3 regions of the Paenibacillus sp. JCM 18996 genome follow, and region 1 is predicted to be linked to each of the others. Evidence: predicted binding sites of a transcription regulator. Region 1 holds the regulator's gene; each other region holds the start of a gene.
What was found. The regulator Rex, encoded in region 1, represses fermentation and respiration genes when NADH is low (regulators of the CRP and FNR family bind a similar motif). The targets are predictions, from matches to a motif close to TTGTGAAATATTTCACAA.

Region 1 (5,608 bases):
AATCAATCTCCAGGATTTGGAGTACGGCAAGGAAGACAGGATTACCGCGGGGCAAATGCTCGTATGGCTCAGCGAGACCAAGCGCGGCGACGAGGAAGAGCTGCATTTTAACAACAAGGGCGCTTCTTTCTGGCACACTGTGGCGTCCGATTCAGAATCTTGCCTGAACCGTTCTTGTCCGTGGTTTAAAAAGTGCTTCTACCACCGCGCCAAGAACGACGCGAATACGGCGGATATCGTCATCACCAACCATTCCATGCTGTTTACGGACACAAAGGCGGAAAACCGCCTGCTGCCCCCTTATCAGCATCTGGTGATCGATGAAGCCCACCATTTTGAGGAAGTGGCAAGCAAGCATCTCGGCCTGGAGCTGTATTACGGAGGCTTGGCCAGCACGCTCACCTGGCTGTTCAAGGACAGCCATTCGGGGCAGCTGCCGCAGCTTAGCTACAAGCTCGAATCAAGCGATGACGAGAACGCCTCCAAGTGGCAGGCCATGATCGATGACATTTACCCCAAGCTGGTCAAAATCAAGGAAGAGTGGGATGCGTTAAGCGAGCAGCTGTTTGCGCTGGTTTCTTCCAGAAGCGATCCCTTGCAGGGCGAAGGCCAGTTCCTGCTCAGAATAAAGAAAGACCAGACTCCTTCCCATTGGCCGCAGCTGCAAGGGATGGAAGACAATATTTTCATTGCCATGGGCGAAACCGTCAAACAGCTGGAGAAGCTGCTGCTGCAGATCAAGGAAGCGGGAGACGGGCTGGATGTGCAAGGACTGATTACGGATCTCGGGGGCAACGTTAAGCAGCTGTACCGGCACAGGGAGGCGCTTCATTTTTTTATGACTATGCCGGATCCGGAGTATGTGTACTGGCTGGAAGCCAATCCGTACGGCAAGAGCAAGTCTCTGATGCTGACCAGCGTGCCCAGCGATGTAAGCCCGATGCTCAAACAGCTCTTCTTTGACGTGAAAGAATCAATCGTTATGACCTCGGCTACGCTTTCCGTAGATAAATCGTTCCAGTATGCAAGCGAACAACTGGGCGTCGGGAGCGGCGGCAAATCGGACAAGCTGGTCACGCTGCAGCTGCCATCCCCTTTTAATTACAGGGAGCAGGCTTTGGTATGCATACCCAGGGATTTTCCGAACATAAAGGGACCTCAGGGGGAAAGCATTTTTGTCGAGCGCCTGGTTCAATCCCTCACGGAGGTGGCTATCGAGACCAAAGGCCGGATGCTGGTGCTGTTTACCTCCAACCGGATGTTAAAGCAGACTTACCCGGGGCTCAAGGACGCCCTGAAGCCTTACGGCATCGGCGTACTGGGACAAGGAGTGGACAGCGGCAACCGCAGCAAGCTGACAAGATTGTTCCAGAGCAGCGTATCGAGCGTCCTGCTGGGAACCAGCTCCTTCTGGGAGGGGGTCGATATTCCCGGTGAAGCGCTGAGCTGCCTTGCTATTGTCAGGCTGCCGTTCCAGCCGCCTAACCATCCTCTGACCGAAGCGAAGAGCGAAATTGTAAAGAAGAACAATCAAAATCCTTTCATGAAGCTTTCCGTGCCCCAAGCGGTGATCAGGTTCAAACAGGGATTCGGGCGCCTCGTGCGCACCGCCAAGGACAAAGGCATCGTCATCATTTACGATACACGGGTCATAGAAACGCAGTACGGGCGATATTTCTTGTATTCTCTCCCGGGGCCCAAGATCGAGCATATGCCGACAGCCGGTTTGGTGCCGAGAATCAGGGATTGGATGGGGGAGGAACATCGTGAAATCGTTAAAAATCTCTGAGGCGGTCGTGCGCAGGCTGCCCATTTACCTGCGTTATTTGAACGAGCTCAGCATGAAAAACATTACCACCGTCTCCTCTCAGGACCTGGGGCATAAGCTGGACTTGAATCCGGCGCAAATCCGCAAGGATCTGGCCTATTTCGGGGAGTTCGGCAAGAAGGGCATCGGGTACGAGGTCGCTTATTTGATCGAGAAAATCCGGCACATTCTGAAGCTCGACCGGCACATTCCCGTCGCTCTGGTAGGGGCGGGCAATCTCGGCAGGGCTTTGTGCAATTACAATGCATATTTGAACGATCAAATGAAGATTGTCGCCGTATTCGATTCGTTTCCCACAAAAATCGGGGAAGTCATAAACCAGCTGCAGGTGCAGCCGATGGAAGAACTCGCTTCTACCATCAGGGAAATGAAAGTCCGCATCGGAATCATTACCGTGCCCGCCGACGAAGCCCAAGTGGTGGCCAACCAGTTTGTGCAGGCAGGGATTGAGGCTATTCTCAGCTTTGCCCCGATCATTCTGAAGGTACCGGGCGAAGTGAGAATTCACCATGCGGACTTCACTACGGAGCTGCAGAGCTTGGCGTATTACCTGGATTAAACGGGCAACATAAAATTAACAGATCGCCGCTGCCTGACAGCTTTTCAGACGGTTGGCGATTTTTGCGTAATTGCGCTTGGCTTCGCTTTTCAGCTTGAAATTTTTGGTTTGCAGCCGTGACTGGCGGTTTAAATAAAATTCAAACGGAAGTTTTATTCCGCATAAGTATAATTAAGTCAGCCTATGTAAGAGCGTCCGTAACGCGGCAGTTTACGTTTTCTTGATTTTGTCCGTACGAAGTTGTACTCTGAAATTGAAGCTCGATCAACTGGAGACTTTTTTATACCCGGGAGGCTGCAACTTTGGCGAAGAAAATCATCAAAAACGGAATTTTTGTAACATTAAACGAGCTTCGACCGGTAGTCCAGGGCTGCATGGTCATAGATGGGAGCCGCATCGCTTACATAGGCCCGGAAGCACCTCTTCCACTCGAGCAGTATGATGAAATCATCGACGGAGAACGTAAGCTGTATATGCCCGGTCTGGTCAATACGCACGGCCATGCCGCCATGTCTTATCTGCGGGGGTATGCGGACGATCTGGCGCTGCAGGTATGGCTGGAAGAGAAGATGTGGCCGATTGAAGGCAAATTCACGGCGAAAGACGTGTACTGGGGCACAAGCCTCTCGGTTCTGGAAATGCTGAAGTTCGGGACAACCACTTTCGTCGACATGTACGACCACATGGACGAAGTGGCCGCGGTGGTGGAACAGTCCGGTATGCGCGCCGTGCTCGCCCGGGGGGTAATCGGATTGTGCCCTGCGGACGTGCAGGACGCCAAGCTCAGGGAAGCCGTACAATTTGCCAAGGACTGGAACGGGAAGGCGGACGGACGCATATCCACGATGATGGCTCCGCACGCCCCGTATACGTGTCCTCCTGACTACATTGAGCGTTTTGTGCAGGCTGCCCATGACCTGGACCTGCCGATCCATACGCATATGTCCGAAACTGTCAAGGAAGTGGCGGCAAGTGTCGAGCAATACGGCTTAAGGCCGGTGGCCCATCTTGAAAAGCTGGGAGTGTTCACCAGACCCACACTTGTGGCGCATGCCGTTCACTTGAACGATGAGGAAATCGACACGCTGGCCAGACACAACGTGCATGTGTCGCACAACCCCGGCAGCAACCTGAAATTGGCCAGCGGCATCGCGAGAGTGCCCGAGCTGCTCAAAGCGGGAGTGCTCGTTTCCTTGGGCACCGACAGCTCCGCCAGCAACAACAATCTGGATATGCTGGAGGAAATAAGGCTTGCGGCCCTGCTTCACAAAGGGGTCTCCGGCGATCCGACAGCCGTACCCGCGTTTCAAGCACTGGCGCTGGGTACGGTAAATGGGGCTAAATCGCTTTGGCTTGACGGTGTCGGGACTCTGGAGGAAGGCTGTAAGGCGGACTTTATCGCGATTGACGTGGACCAGCCGCATTTTTTCCCGCGGACGGATTACATTTCCCACATCGTTTACTCCGCGCTCTCGAAGGATGTGACCGATGTCTGCATCGACGGCGCCTGGGTGTACCGGGGCGGTGAGTACCTCACCATGGACGAAGAAAAAATCAAGAACGAGTTTACAAGATGCTTTGATCGGCTGACCAGATGAATCCAGCAAAGTGAAGTGAAGCGTTGAAGTTTAATTCGGAAAGGGTATTGGCATGAAACTGAGATTGATCGTCGGCCTGGTTGCCGCGCTGGGCCTGTCTGTTTATGGCATAGCCTATTTTTATAACCTGATCGAGGATCAGATCTTCAAACAAAAGTCGGACGCGGTCGTCACCGCCTATGAGCGGAGCCTGCTCGCCAAGGTGGACAAAGCGGAACCTTACAATGGGGAAAAGCCTTATACGATCGTCTACGGCGAAGACAAAATCGGACAGAAGATGATCGTATGGGTAGGCGACAAGGAAGTACACAGCGAGTTTGCGGACAAAGGCGCATCGCCTGAAGCCATTAAACAGAAGCTGCTTGCCAAGGCGCCCGGGGCGCAAGTGCTTCGAATATCGCCGGGCAAGCTGCAAGACGCGTATGTGTGGGAAGTTTTTTACAAAATGAAAGAGCAGAACGGTGATCGGTATTATTATGATTTTTATTCTTTCCAAGGCCAGGATCTTGATAATACGTACAAATTAAGCGTGCAATAATTACACAGTTTGCTTGATTATGGAAATATTGAACATTTTGTGTTTTCCACAGTTTGCATCCCATTTGTGATATATTATGTGATATACTATGATGGTATATTAATAGTGTATTAACTTGAAAGGGGGACGTGGATTCTATGAAAAAAATTCGTCTCATTCCCGTACTTGTTTCTTTAATAGTATCCGCATCCGTATTATTTGGCGGTTTCTTCGTGTACCGCACGGTTGCCATGCAGAATCCTTTGACAGACGCAGTCAAACAGTCCGCCGGCGTGCAGGACGCGCAAATCAGTATCACTGACCAGGAAGTTGTGATCAACGCCAAGCTGGCTCCTAACGCCAACTTGCGTGAAATATATCAAAGCATCATGAACAAAGGAGCAGCCATCATCGGACAGCGCGAGGTGAAGCTGAATGTGGTGCAGCAGCCTTCGCCTGAACTCGAGCAGTGGTGGTCCAAAGCGCTTTTTGACGTTGCCCAGTCCATGGAGAAGAAGGAGTACGCCAAAATTCCGGAGTCTCTGGACAAGCAAGCTGCAAACGTACCTGGTTTGAAGGCGGCAACGGAGATGGACGGCAAAAACGTTTATATTCATTTATCCAAAGACGACCAGCACAAATATATCATTTTACCGCGCATTCCGGCTAAAATGGGGGTATGGCAGTGAGTAAATACAGTAAGGAAATTATAATCGGAGTCGTTCCCGTCGTTCTCGTCTTTTTAATGTTCATCGGAGTCAACATCATCCCTTTTGTATTTGCCGGCGTGCTGCTGGGAGTGCTCCTGTTTATGAGCCGCAACCGCGGCGATATAGGGATCACGGCCGACCGCAAAGGAAAGAGCCGTACTCCTTCCTATCTGACCTTCGATCAAATCGGGGGGCAGGACCGCGCCAAGCATGAATTGAAGGAATCTCTCGATTTCCTCATCCGCCATGAGGAGATCAAGAAGTTTGGAATCCGCCCTCTTAAAGGCATTCTGCTCACCGGGCCCCCGGGGACCGGCAAGACGCTTATGGCCAAAGCCGCAGCGCACTACACCAACTCGGTCTTCGTAGCCGCGTCAGGCAGTGAGTTTGTTGAAA
Region 2 (5,608 bases), 470 kb from region 1:
ACGTCGATGCTCTGTTGAGATCTTGTCCATTTGGACGCATTGCAAGAATTGCGTGCCTTGTCTGTGTTTACAGATTCAAGCAAGATAGGGTACCCCCTCACACTGTTCTTTCTTTACAAAAGATTAACATTTACTTCCGATCATGGCAATAACGGGACACTATCATAGCGTCCCGTTATAGTCATTCAAGCAGTTATTACTTGCTCAACAGGTTGGCAGGAAGGAATTTCAGCTCTTCGACTTTTTTATCTTGGAAGTCTTTGCTTACAATGTAGTCGATGAATGCTTTGGCAGCACCTTTAGCTTCACCTTTAGTGTACATGTGTTCAATACCATATAGAGGATATTTTTTAGTTTGGATAGCGTCTTTGCTGAATGCTACGCCTTCGAATTTCAATGCCTTCAAGCTGTCGTCCACGTAAGGAGTATCCACATAACCGATGGCGCCAGGAGTAGAAGCTACTGCAGTTTTCATTGCGCCGCTGGAATCCTGTACTACGCCTTCTTTAGTGAACTCTTTGTTATCAAGAACGATTTGCTGTACAAGCTTGCGGGAACCCGAACCTTCTGCACGGTGCACAATAACGATCGGAGCGTCTTTGCCGTTAACTTCTTTCCAGTTCTTGATTTTGCCGGTTAAGATATCGGCAGCTTGCTGTTTGGTCAAGTTATCGATAGTTACATCTTTGTTAACGATCAGAGCAAAAGGAGCGATAGCGGCCACATGGTCAACAAGACCTTTATCTTTGTATTCGTCGCCTGCTGCCACGTCGGAGTTACCGATATCGGATGTTCCGTCGGCAACGTTCTTCAAGCCAGTACCGGAACCGCCGGCAGTTACGTTAATCGTAACTTTAGGATTCTTATCCATAAAATCTTTTGCAGCTTCTTTAACCAGAGGAAGCAGCGCGCTTGACCCTGAAGCTGTTACCGTTCCGCTTATTTCTTCTGCTTTAGGTGCTGGCGTTGTCGGTTGTGCGCCCGGTGTCGGTGTGTTTTCTGCTTTCTTTCCGCATCCGGCTAGAACCCCCAAGATTAGAATCGCAATCATGGTGAAGCTGACAAGCTTTTTCGACATTTCCCATGTCCTCCTATCAAATGGTTAAAATCTCCTTACCACGTCATCATATCAATGGTTTGTAAACGATGATGCCGATAATTGTAAACTCTCTGTAAAATGATAGGATTCGATAGAATTTTCGCTTTTTCGATATATTTTTACAATGGATTGACAAATGCGTTCTTTTCTCTTAACATATCAACCTTATAGTAGTAGTGAAACTGTATTGAACCATTACATAAGTGGGGGAATCGACGTGTTCCGAAAGTTTATCGACGAAAGAATCCAAAAAATGCTGCCGTTCTCTTTGCAATTCTCTTTGCGCGCTAAACTGATTTTAAGCTTCAGCATCGTCCTGGCGTTTTTCCTGATTGTCGCTATCTTCAACCTCCAGCAGATGAGGGCGATCAACCGGGACATTGAAACGCAGGATGCCAAAGTCCAGTTGAAACTGCTCTCCCTGGAATTGAAAGAGACGGTGCAGGAGATGAATATCATCGCTTCGGGCCTGGAACTGTCAAAGAAACCTGAATACATAGATAAGTATAACCAAAAAAAGGCGCCTTATAATGAGATGGTCAAAAAGTTGGGAGAAACTGCCATGACGGCTGAACAAATGAAACTCCGCAGCCAGCTGATTATGGCTTCCACAGATTATATCAACAACTTTGATGCAGCCGCCAGGACCGTCCAGGACAAAAGCTTGAATCCTGTCGATATCGATAAAAACATGCTTTATCTATACAATGAATCTCAAATGCTTAAGGATAATATTTTCGGTCTGGTTGATCAATTTTACGTCAGGTTCTCGAATGAAGCGGACCAGGCTAAAGCGACCTTGCACCAAACCTCCGCGAACACCTCCAGGGCTATGCTTTGGGCCTCTGTCATTGCCCTCTTGTTCGCCGCAGTCATCGGGTACATTCTGCTTCGTTCCTTGCTCGGCCCTATTCTGAAACTTCAGCATGCGGTAGGGTTCATGGCGGAGGGAGATCTCCGGCATACACTGAATGAAACGCGTAAAGACGAGCTTGGGGATTTAAGCAGGGGGTTTGACAGAATGACCGGAAACGTCAGAGCCATGCTCGGGAACCTGCAGGGAATTGCCCTGTCACTGTCCCGCTCCTCCCTCGACTTCCAATCATCGTCATCAGTCACCGCCCATGCCAACGCGGACATTCTGAAAGCTATTGAGGATATCGCCGTCGGTGCCGACAATCAGGCGTCCGCTGCGGAACAAAGCGCCAGTATCCTGAACGAGTTGGAGGACAAAATCTCGGACATCGCCAAATATACGGACATCATGAAGGAAACAGGCACCCAGGCGAACCAGAAGACCCGTATAGGCTATGAAGCCGTGAACTCCCTGAAACAGTCGTCGGAGCTGTCCGAAGACATGCTGAACAAGGTGTATACTTCACTGGAAACGTTAAGCGCGAGCTCCGTTAGAATCGGGAAAATCGTAAATACGATTACCGAAATCTCAAACCAGACCAACGTGCTGGCTTTAAACGCCGCAATAGAAGCGGCCAGGGCGGGAGCGCATGGCAAAGGCTTCGCCGTTATTGCGGACGAAGTGAGGCATTTGTCCACGCAGACAAACCAGTCCTCCAAGGATATTTCAGTTATGATCCACACCCTGCAGCAGCAGATGGAGAAAGTGCAAAGCCAGATGAGGCTGGCCAGGGAAACGCTTCAGTCCCAAAGCTCGAAGGTGGAGGAGTCCCATCACTCCTTCGATTCCATCCGGGAATCGATACAGCTCATTTCTTCCCAGATCGAACAGATTTACACGAAAGTAGACCAGGCTACGGCAAGCAGCGCCATATTGGCAAAGTCCGCACAGACCGTCTCCGCCACCGCGATTGAGACTGCGGCCGGCGTCCAGGAAGTGAACTCCGCCTCCTTCCAGCAGGATGAGGCCATTCGCGCAATTGCCGCTCAGGCCGCCGACATGAACACATTGGCCCAGAATTTATTCATGGAAATAAACCGTTTCCGGATCGAAGACGCCGCTCCGTCTGAAGACACCCCTCCTTACTCTCCCGACCAAGGAGGCAAGACTGAGGAAGGACATGCGACGCAGCAGCCGGATAAAACGGACAGCAAAGAGACGGACGGCAAAAGCGATGAAAAACAAGCGAAGCCAGAAAAAGAGCCCGTGCTGGTGTAAAGCGAATAACCAGCTGTCAGGCGGAATGAACGAAAAGCCATAATAAGGGGCTGTCCGATATGCGGGAATATCCGTTTAAGGGCAGCTTCTATTTGATTTGATTTGATTTTCAAGTTAAATTGTTTTGGGTAATTATCTTTTAGTAATATCTGTATGTTTGAAAATCCTTTCCCGTCGGCCGCATGTACATAAACCCGTCAAACAATTTTCATACAATGAACATATTTATTGTGAAAAAAATCACATACTCGGCATAAAATATAGAAAGGGAGCCTTCCATTATGGACAAGTACGGAAAACAGGAAAAACGGTTGATCCTTCTGTGCGCGGTCGTCGCTTTCGTTATGCTTCTGTCTCTCGCGAGCCATTTTTTTCATTAAAGTAATCCGTGTGCAGCACTTGTAACCCACGAACAACCAAAGGAGTGATTTTATTCATGTTCAATCAAGACCCGGCAACATACAGCAGAATGCTGACTTCTTTGACTTTGGGCTTTCATATCATTTTCGCCACAATCGGGGTGGGTGTGCCTCTCATGGTGGCATTGGCTGAATGGGTCGGAATCCATAAAAAAGATCCCCACTATATTCTGCTAGCCCGCCGCTGGGCCCGTGGATTCGTGATTACCGTCGCCGTCGGCGTCGTCACGGGCACATGTATAGGGATCCAGCTAAGCCTGCTCTGGCCAAGCTTCATGCAGATAGCCGGCCAATCCATTGCGCTGCCGCTTTTTATGGAGACGTTCGCGTTCTTCTTTGAAGCCATCTTCCTGGGTATCTATCTCTATACTTGGGACAGGTTCGGCAATCCGCTCAAGCATTTTTTATTGGTCATCCCCGTCGTGATCGGATCTTCCGCATCCGCATTTTTCATTACGACCGTCAACGCATTTATGAATACACCTCAGGGCTTTACTCTCGCGGGCCGCACAATTACGAACATTCAGCCTTTAACGGCTATGTTTAACCCCGCCACTCCCAGCAAAGTGGCTCACGTACTGTCCTCCGCTTACATGACGAGCGCATTCGTGCTGGCATCCATCGCGGCTTACTCCCTGCTCAAGAACCGTACGCATGTGTACTACCGCAAAGCTTTGAGGTTCACGATGGTGTCCGCCCTCGTGTTCTCGGTGACTACGGCATTCGTCGGCGATTTGTCCGGCAAGTTCCTTGCGGTCTATCAACCGGAGAAGCTGGCTGCGGCGGAATGGCATTTTGAAACGGTGGAGAAAGCCCCGCTGCTGATCGGCGGCGTGCTAACCCATGACAATGAAGTGAAATTCGCGATTAAAATTCCTTTTGCTTTAAGCATCTTGGCGCATGGGAACCCGGCCGCCGAAGTTAAGGGCCTCGACCAGATCGCCAAGGAGAACACTCCTCCGCTGTTTATCCATTATTTGTTCGATGCCATGGTCGGGATCGGCATTCTGCTGAGCCTCGTCAGCCTCATGTTCGTCGTGTCTTCCACCTTGCGCAGATGGAATCCTTACAACCGCATTCTGCTGCGGCTGATTGTCGCCAGCGGACCGCTTGCGCTGCTTGCCATTGAATTCGGCTGGATCTTCGCCGAGGTGGGCCGTCAGCCGTGGATTCTGAGAGGTTACATGAAAACAGCCGAGGGAGCGACGACCTCGGGCCATGTCGGGCTGACGCTCATCATGTTCCTTCTTTTATATATCGTGCTTGGTTGGACCTCCGCCAGAGTACTGAGAAAAATGTTTCGCAACAATACCGCAGAGGACGAGCTGATAGCAAAAGGGATCGAAGGAGGGCCTGCCCATGTATGAGCTGCTTGGCGTTACCACTCTTTGGATATTTTTGTACGGCTATCTGATTGTCGCATCAATAGATTTTGGCGCCGGCTTTTTCAGCTACTACAGCTTAAAAACAGGCAAAAACCACATTATCCAGAAAATTATCGAACGTTATTTATCCCCGGTGTGGGAGGTGACCAATGTCTTTCTGGTGTTCTTCTTTGTCGGACTGGTCGGTTTTTTCCCGGATGCGGCTTATTACTACGGCACGGCGCTGCTTATCCCCGGCAGCATTGCGATTGTGCTTTTGGCCATCAGGGGCTCATACTACGCCTTCAGCACATACGGCACCAGGCATACGCCGATCTACTTGTTTCTTTACGGGGCGACCGGGCTGCTGATTCCGGCTTCTTTGTCCACGGTTTTAACGATTTCCGAAGGAGGTTATATTACCAAAACGGGCGGGAACGTCATACTTTTGTATGAAAAATTGTTCACGAGCGCTTACTCCTGGTCCGTCGTCCTGCTGGCCATCGTGAGTGTCCTGTACATTTCCTCCGCTTTTCTCACTTATTACGCCGATAAGGCCAAGGATAAGGATGCGCTTGAGCTGGTACGGGGC
Region 3 (5,608 bases), 180 kb from region 1:
TTGTAATTGGGATGCGGCTCCGCCCCGAAAACCGTAATCTCATATTTGTGCGGCGCAAGCTTCACCAGATGCTCGATCGTATTCATGCCTGCCATACCGTTGCCGATGAGAACCAATTTTTCTTTGTTTGCCATGATGAATTCCTCCCTTTATAGGTAACGATGTCAGACAACAGCTTTCGAATCCTGCCCGAGAGAACCGTCTTTTAAAATACCTTCGCCCGCCTGTTTCACCTTTCCCCCTTCGCCGATCCAGGCACGCTTCCACTTCACCTGGGCAACAGCTACTATAAACACTGACAGCAGCGCAATCCCGCTAAGGATCATAAAACCTGAGGAAAAGCTGCCCGTGGCGAGCTTCAGGTTGCCCAGGATTTTGGGCAGAAAGTAGCCTCCCAGCCCTCCTGCGGCTCCCACAATTCCCGTCACAATCCCGATTTGTTCGCCAAAACGCTGAGGCACGAGCTGGAACACCGAGCCGTTGCCCATTCCGAGGCACATCATCGCGATAAAGAGCATAACCGTCGTGTAAGTCATATTCGGCAAGGTGGAAATTCCGGCCATCATGACGCATACCACCGCATAGAGCACGATCAGCATCCGGATTCCGCCCAATTTATCGGACAGCCAGCCTCCCACCGGCCTGAAAAAGCTCCCCGCGATGATGCACAAAGTAGCGAAATCCGCCGCTTTAACCGGAGACAGCCCATACTGGGTATTGAAAAAGATCGTCAAATAATTGGACATCCCCACAAATCCTCCAAAGGTGACGCTGTATAGAATGCAGAAGAGCCAGGAATCCTTTTGCCTCAGGACATTCGCGTAATCCTTCATTTTCTTGGGGGCCGGTTGGTTAGGACTGTCTTGGGCCAGCAATGTAAAAGCGACCAGCGTCAAAACGATCGGAATCATAGCCAGACCAAAAACAACATGCCAGCTGCCGTAGTGCTCAGCGATCCGGTTGGCGAACAAGGTCGCCAGAATCGTTCCGCTGTTGCCCGCTCCGGCAATCCCCATTGCCAAGCCCTGATACTGCGGCGGATACCATCGGCTTGCCAACGGAAGCGCAGCGGCAAAGCTGGCGCCGGCTATTCCCAAAAGCAGGGCCACCGCATAAAGCCCGGACATGGTGTTGGCGAACTGCCAGCCCAATATGAGCGGCAGCAAAGTCAAACTCAATCCGATTTGCCCAGTCCGTTTAGGACCTATGGCGTCTGTCAAGTAACCTAACACAAGCCTCAGGATAGAACCGCCCAGAATTGGAAGAGCGACAAGATTAGCCTTTTGGGCCGCATCCAAATGAAATTCATTCGCTATAATGACGGCCAAAGGCCCCAGCAGCACCCATACCATAAAGCTCAGGTCGAAATATAAGAACGCGCTGAACAAAGACCCTTTGTGACCGCTTTGCAGAAAGCCTTTACTCTCCATCTCCACTCTCTCCTTTATCTTTTAGTTAACAAAAAAAGCCCTCACGCGTGAATAAAACTCACACAATTAGGCTTCGTTGCCCGAAAAATGACACGCCGGTGTGCCAATATCGTTTATAACAGTTGTGGTCACGATTGTTGTGACACTTTTATTATATGTGCGCATCATGTTTATGTCAATAAATATAACATAAATTTTGATTGCAAATAATATAAATTGATTTCAATTGACAAAAAGAAGCCTTATGTTACTATTATTTGTAGAAAAATTAACATCTACTGTTATGCTTCTTCAACAGGCCGTGTCTTCCCGCACCAAATCTTTTGTTGGGGGTTATTATATGCTTCAATCTTTAGTACTTATCGATGATTTAGCGGTAACCCGGCTCCAGACCGTGTCTTCCCGTTCGTCCGGGAAGCAGCCGCCCACCGCGGATTATTCGCCGAAAGCGAAATTAAGCCATTTGGGGTATCGTATTCATATGGTTACTTCCTATAAAGAGATCAACCTGCATCTTCACAAAGCGGACGCCGCTATTCTTTCCGTACCGGCACAGCATATTTCCGGATGGAGGCAGAAAATTCAGGAGAACGGAAGAGTCCCCATCCTTTGGTGGTGTGACGAATGGACCTATGTTCCCGGAGAGTGCACGTTGGATACGGATATTGACGGCATGCTGTCCCCGGGTATGAGTCCCGCCGATATTCACTGCGCCCTGATGCTTTCTTTCAATCACTATTTTCAGCGTTCGGAGTGGAGGCAGGAACGGGAGCAGCTTTTATCGAAGCTGGAAGAACGGAAATGGATCGAGCAGGCCAAGCGGATTCTTAGCGAAATCAAGAAAATTCCCGAAGCCGAAGCTTACGAATTTTTACGCAAACAGGCTATGAATGAAAGAAAACGTATCGTCGATGTGGCAGCCTCTATTGTGAAGGTGTACCAGCTGCTGCAGGATCAGAAAAAAGGAGGGTACAGATCATGATTTCACTGCTCAAAGAAGTTGGGAGAGGCAAGCGCGGGGCGAGGGATTTGACCTATGAGGAAGCTCTGCAGGCTGCCGAGTCGATCTTGACCGGAACGGCAACCCCTGTACAGATAGGGGCTTTCCTTGCAGCCGAACGGATTAAAATGGAATCGGTTGAGGAGATCAGGGCGTTTATAGACACCTACCGCTCGCATTCCAAGCAGTTTCCCGTCAAAGGAAGCTTTGACTCTGCTGGACCGTACGACGGCCGAAACCGTTCTTTTATGGCTACACTGGCCAGTTCTTTTGTGCTTTCGACTTCTGGGGTACCTGCAGTGCTGCACGGCAGCCCCTCTCTCCCCCCCAAGTGGGGTGTCACTTTTGTGGATGTGCTTCATGAGATGGGAATTGAAACCGGGCGGCTATCGCAAGAAACGTGGATTAAGGCCGCTGGGCAATCCGGCTTTCTATTCGTTCCTACGGAACAATGGTGTCCGCCGCTAGCGTCAATCAGGCCCGTCAGAATCGAGATGGGACTGCGCACCGTGTATAACAGTGTAGAGAAGCTGCTTCGCCCGACGGATGCGCATTTTATGGCTGTCGGAGTGTTTCACGGAACCGTATTTGAAAAAATGGCCAGAATGCTGATCGAGCTCGGTGTGCAGAAAGGGATTATTATTCAGGGAATGGAAGGTTCGGAAGACCTTGCCGTAGATCGAAAGACCCGCACCTATCTCGTTCATGACGGAACCAGCGAGCTTTTTATCATTGACCCGGAGCTCTTGGAGCTGGATGCCGATTGCCCGGAAAAAGAGTGGACCGCACAGGAGCAGGCAGCCGTTACGCTGTCGGTCCTCCGCGGGGAAGCGGAGACGCCTTTTATGAATATGGTGCTGCTTAACAGTGCCGTACGGCTGTGGATTGCGGGCAAAGCGAACTCCATCGAGGAAGGCGCGTATAAGGCGCGGCATATTTTGGCGGAGGGGTTGGCCCTTGAGAAATATAACCGTTGGACGGAGAGTCTGAAGGAGCAGATTATGCAAAAGCCTTAGAATGGAGCCGCCGTTTCCCGGGCCGGGTACGGCGGTTTGTCTTTATGGAAACAACATTTGACACAATCCGCTCCTCTCTCTACACTAAACAAAAAAAGACACAAGGGCAGGATTGCAGATGAACAACTCGACCGATGCGAACGGAGCGGAATTCAATTCTAAGATAACCAGAAGGACGTTTCTGAAAAAAGGGGCTAAATGGGCCGCAGCCCTGGCAGTAGTCCCCTTTCTGGGCTTCGGTTATGCCCGATTTGCCGAGATCAACTGGATCGTCACGAATGAGGTGTTACTGAGTTTCGCAAAACTTCCGCAAGCCTTCCACGGACTTCGAGTCGTCCAATTCAGCGATATTCATTACGGCTTCCACTTTGGCCAAGAGCAGCTCCTCCGTCTGGTGGATAAAATCAACCTTCTGCAGGCGGATTTGATCTGCATGACCGGTGATCTGTATGACTCGTCCATTGGTTCGGATGCGCAGGAAGTTATCGGTGCCTTGGCCAAGCTGAATGCTCCTCTGGGCAAATGGGCGGTTGTGGGAAATCATGATTATATCGCCGGTGCCAAAAAAGTTGCCGGCGTGCTGAGGACAGCGGGGTTTAATACGCTCACCAATGCATCGCTCCCCATACAACGCGGAGGGGCTGCAATCAGGGTTGCCGGTGTCGACGATATGGGGGAAGGAAAGCCGGATCTTGAGGTGGCCTTGCAATCCGCCAAGCCTGACGAATTCGTGCTGCTTCTCTCCCATGCGCCGGATTTTGCTGATGTCGCCGTACGGCATCCGGTTGACCTGCAGCTGTCCGGACACAGCCACGGCGGCCAGGTGCGTCTGCCTTTGATCGGCAATACCTCGGCTCTTCCTTTGTACGGCCGCAAATATGTGGACGGTCTATATACGCTGGGCGGAGGAAAATTGCAAGTGTATACCAACCGCGGAATCGGCGTTTCGGTCTTCCCTGTCCGCTTCCTCTGCCGTCCGGAGCTGACGGTTTTCACTTTACATCGGGCGTAGCGGGGTCTAGGAAAAGGATAGCCGCACGGGGCTGTCCTTTTCCTATTAATGGGGTCCCATGGCCGCATACTCCACTCCGCAAGGACCCGAATCCGTGTTGGACTCGATGTCTACCTCATTACCCGCCGCATCGAACAGCGGCTTGTAATATTTACCTATGCGACTGGTGGAAGCGCCGGTGTAATGGCAGATGAACGCTCTCCGAAAACGGTCGGCCGACTGGTTCGGATAAGATCCGTGTATGATGCTCCCGTTAAAGAAAAGAACGTCCCCCGCGGCCATATTCACCGGTATCACCGGCATCCCTTCCGGAACGGTCACTTCATCGGTTGTAAAAGATACGTTCGGGTCCGCCTCGTGCGGGCACTCGATGTCAAGCCCGTTCGACCTCGGAACGACCATCAGGCCCCCGTTCTCTTCATCGGCAGCATCTACCGCGGTCCAGGCGGCGATGCAGGTTCCCGGTTCCACCTTCAGGTAAAAATTATCCTGATGCAGCGCCTGCCCTTTCGCGCCGGGTGGTTTGAAATAGAACATGCTCTGCGCGGCCAACGCTTCTTCACCGAACAATAACTCCAGCACATTCAGTACTTTGGGATGAATCATGTACCGGAACGCCAAATCATTCACACGGTGCGGGTGCATCATACGGGGATACAGCTTGAGGATGTCCCCTTTGGCTTCTTCCGGAGTGGAAGGCTTAAAACAGCCTTCGATAGGCCCGCCTGCATGCATGTCCATAAAGTTAATTTTGATCTCTTCCACTTCCTGCGGGCTGAAAAGCCCTTTCACAACCAAATACCCCTCCTGCTGAAACTGCTGCAATTGCTGCTCGCACACGGAATTTTGCCGGTTCACGTTATTCATTTTAAATCTCCTCATTCTTTTATCAGTTCTATATTCATTGTAAAATGAAAGAAACGGGAAAGGAATGATGCGAATGGCTGAAAACCATAACGATCCTGCTGCTTTTCCACCATTAGAGGATACGCTGGCCCCTGCTCCCGGATTGCTGGTGGCGGACCACTTTATTCGTGGCGGCGAATATGAAACCTACCGTTCCAAAGGAACGAGGGACTGGCTGATCACCTTTACGCTTGACGGAGAAGGCACCTATTTATTAGACGGCAATGCATATCCCTGCACCAAA

Region 2: the regulator Rex is predicted to act here: its motif matches at 3,462-3,479, upstream of ACZ5N7_RS09550 (cytochrome ubiquinol oxidase subunit I).
Region 3: the regulator Rex is predicted to act here: its motif matches at 1,688-1,705, upstream of ACZ5N7_RS08095 (nitrate/nitrite transporter).

The regions. Positions count from the first base shown of each region.
Region 1 is NZ_AP043884.1:1,441,859-1,447,466, reverse strand. It holds gene dinG (ATP-dependent DNA helicase DinG) at 1-1,789, shown strand, start outside; gene ACZ5N7_RS07065 (redox-sensing transcriptional repressor Rex) at 1,767-2,387, shown strand; gene ACZ5N7_RS07060 (amidohydrolase) at 2,690-3,985, shown strand; gene ACZ5N7_RS07055 (cell wall elongation regulator TseB-like domain-containing protein) at 4,038-4,523, shown strand; gene ACZ5N7_RS07050 (hypothetical protein) at 4,661-5,191, shown strand; gene ACZ5N7_RS07045 (AAA family ATPase) at 5,188-5,608, shown strand, end outside.
Region 2 is NZ_AP043884.1:1,913,893-1,919,500, forward strand. It holds gene ACZ5N7_RS09540 (phosphate ABC transporter substrate-binding protein) at 197-1,078, opposite strand; gene ACZ5N7_RS09545 (methyl-accepting chemotaxis protein) at 1,317-3,233, shown strand; gene ACZ5N7_RS09550 (cytochrome ubiquinol oxidase subunit I) at 3,670-5,019, shown strand; gene ACZ5N7_RS09555 (cytochrome d ubiquinol oxidase subunit II) at 5,012-5,608, shown strand, end outside.
Region 3 is NZ_AP043884.1:1,622,019-1,627,626, forward strand. It holds gene nirB (nitrite reductase large subunit NirB) at 1-134, opposite strand, end outside; gene ACZ5N7_RS08095 (nitrate/nitrite transporter) at 165-1,430, opposite strand; gene ACZ5N7_RS08100 (ANTAR domain-containing response regulator) at 1,771-2,412, shown strand; gene ACZ5N7_RS08105 (anthranilate phosphoribosyltransferase) at 2,409-3,446, shown strand; gene ACZ5N7_RS08110 (metallophosphoesterase) at 3,565-4,458, shown strand; gene ACZ5N7_RS08115 (phytanoyl-CoA dioxygenase family protein) at 4,504-5,325, opposite strand; gene ACZ5N7_RS08120 (helix-turn-helix domain-containing protein) at 5,399-5,608, shown strand, end outside.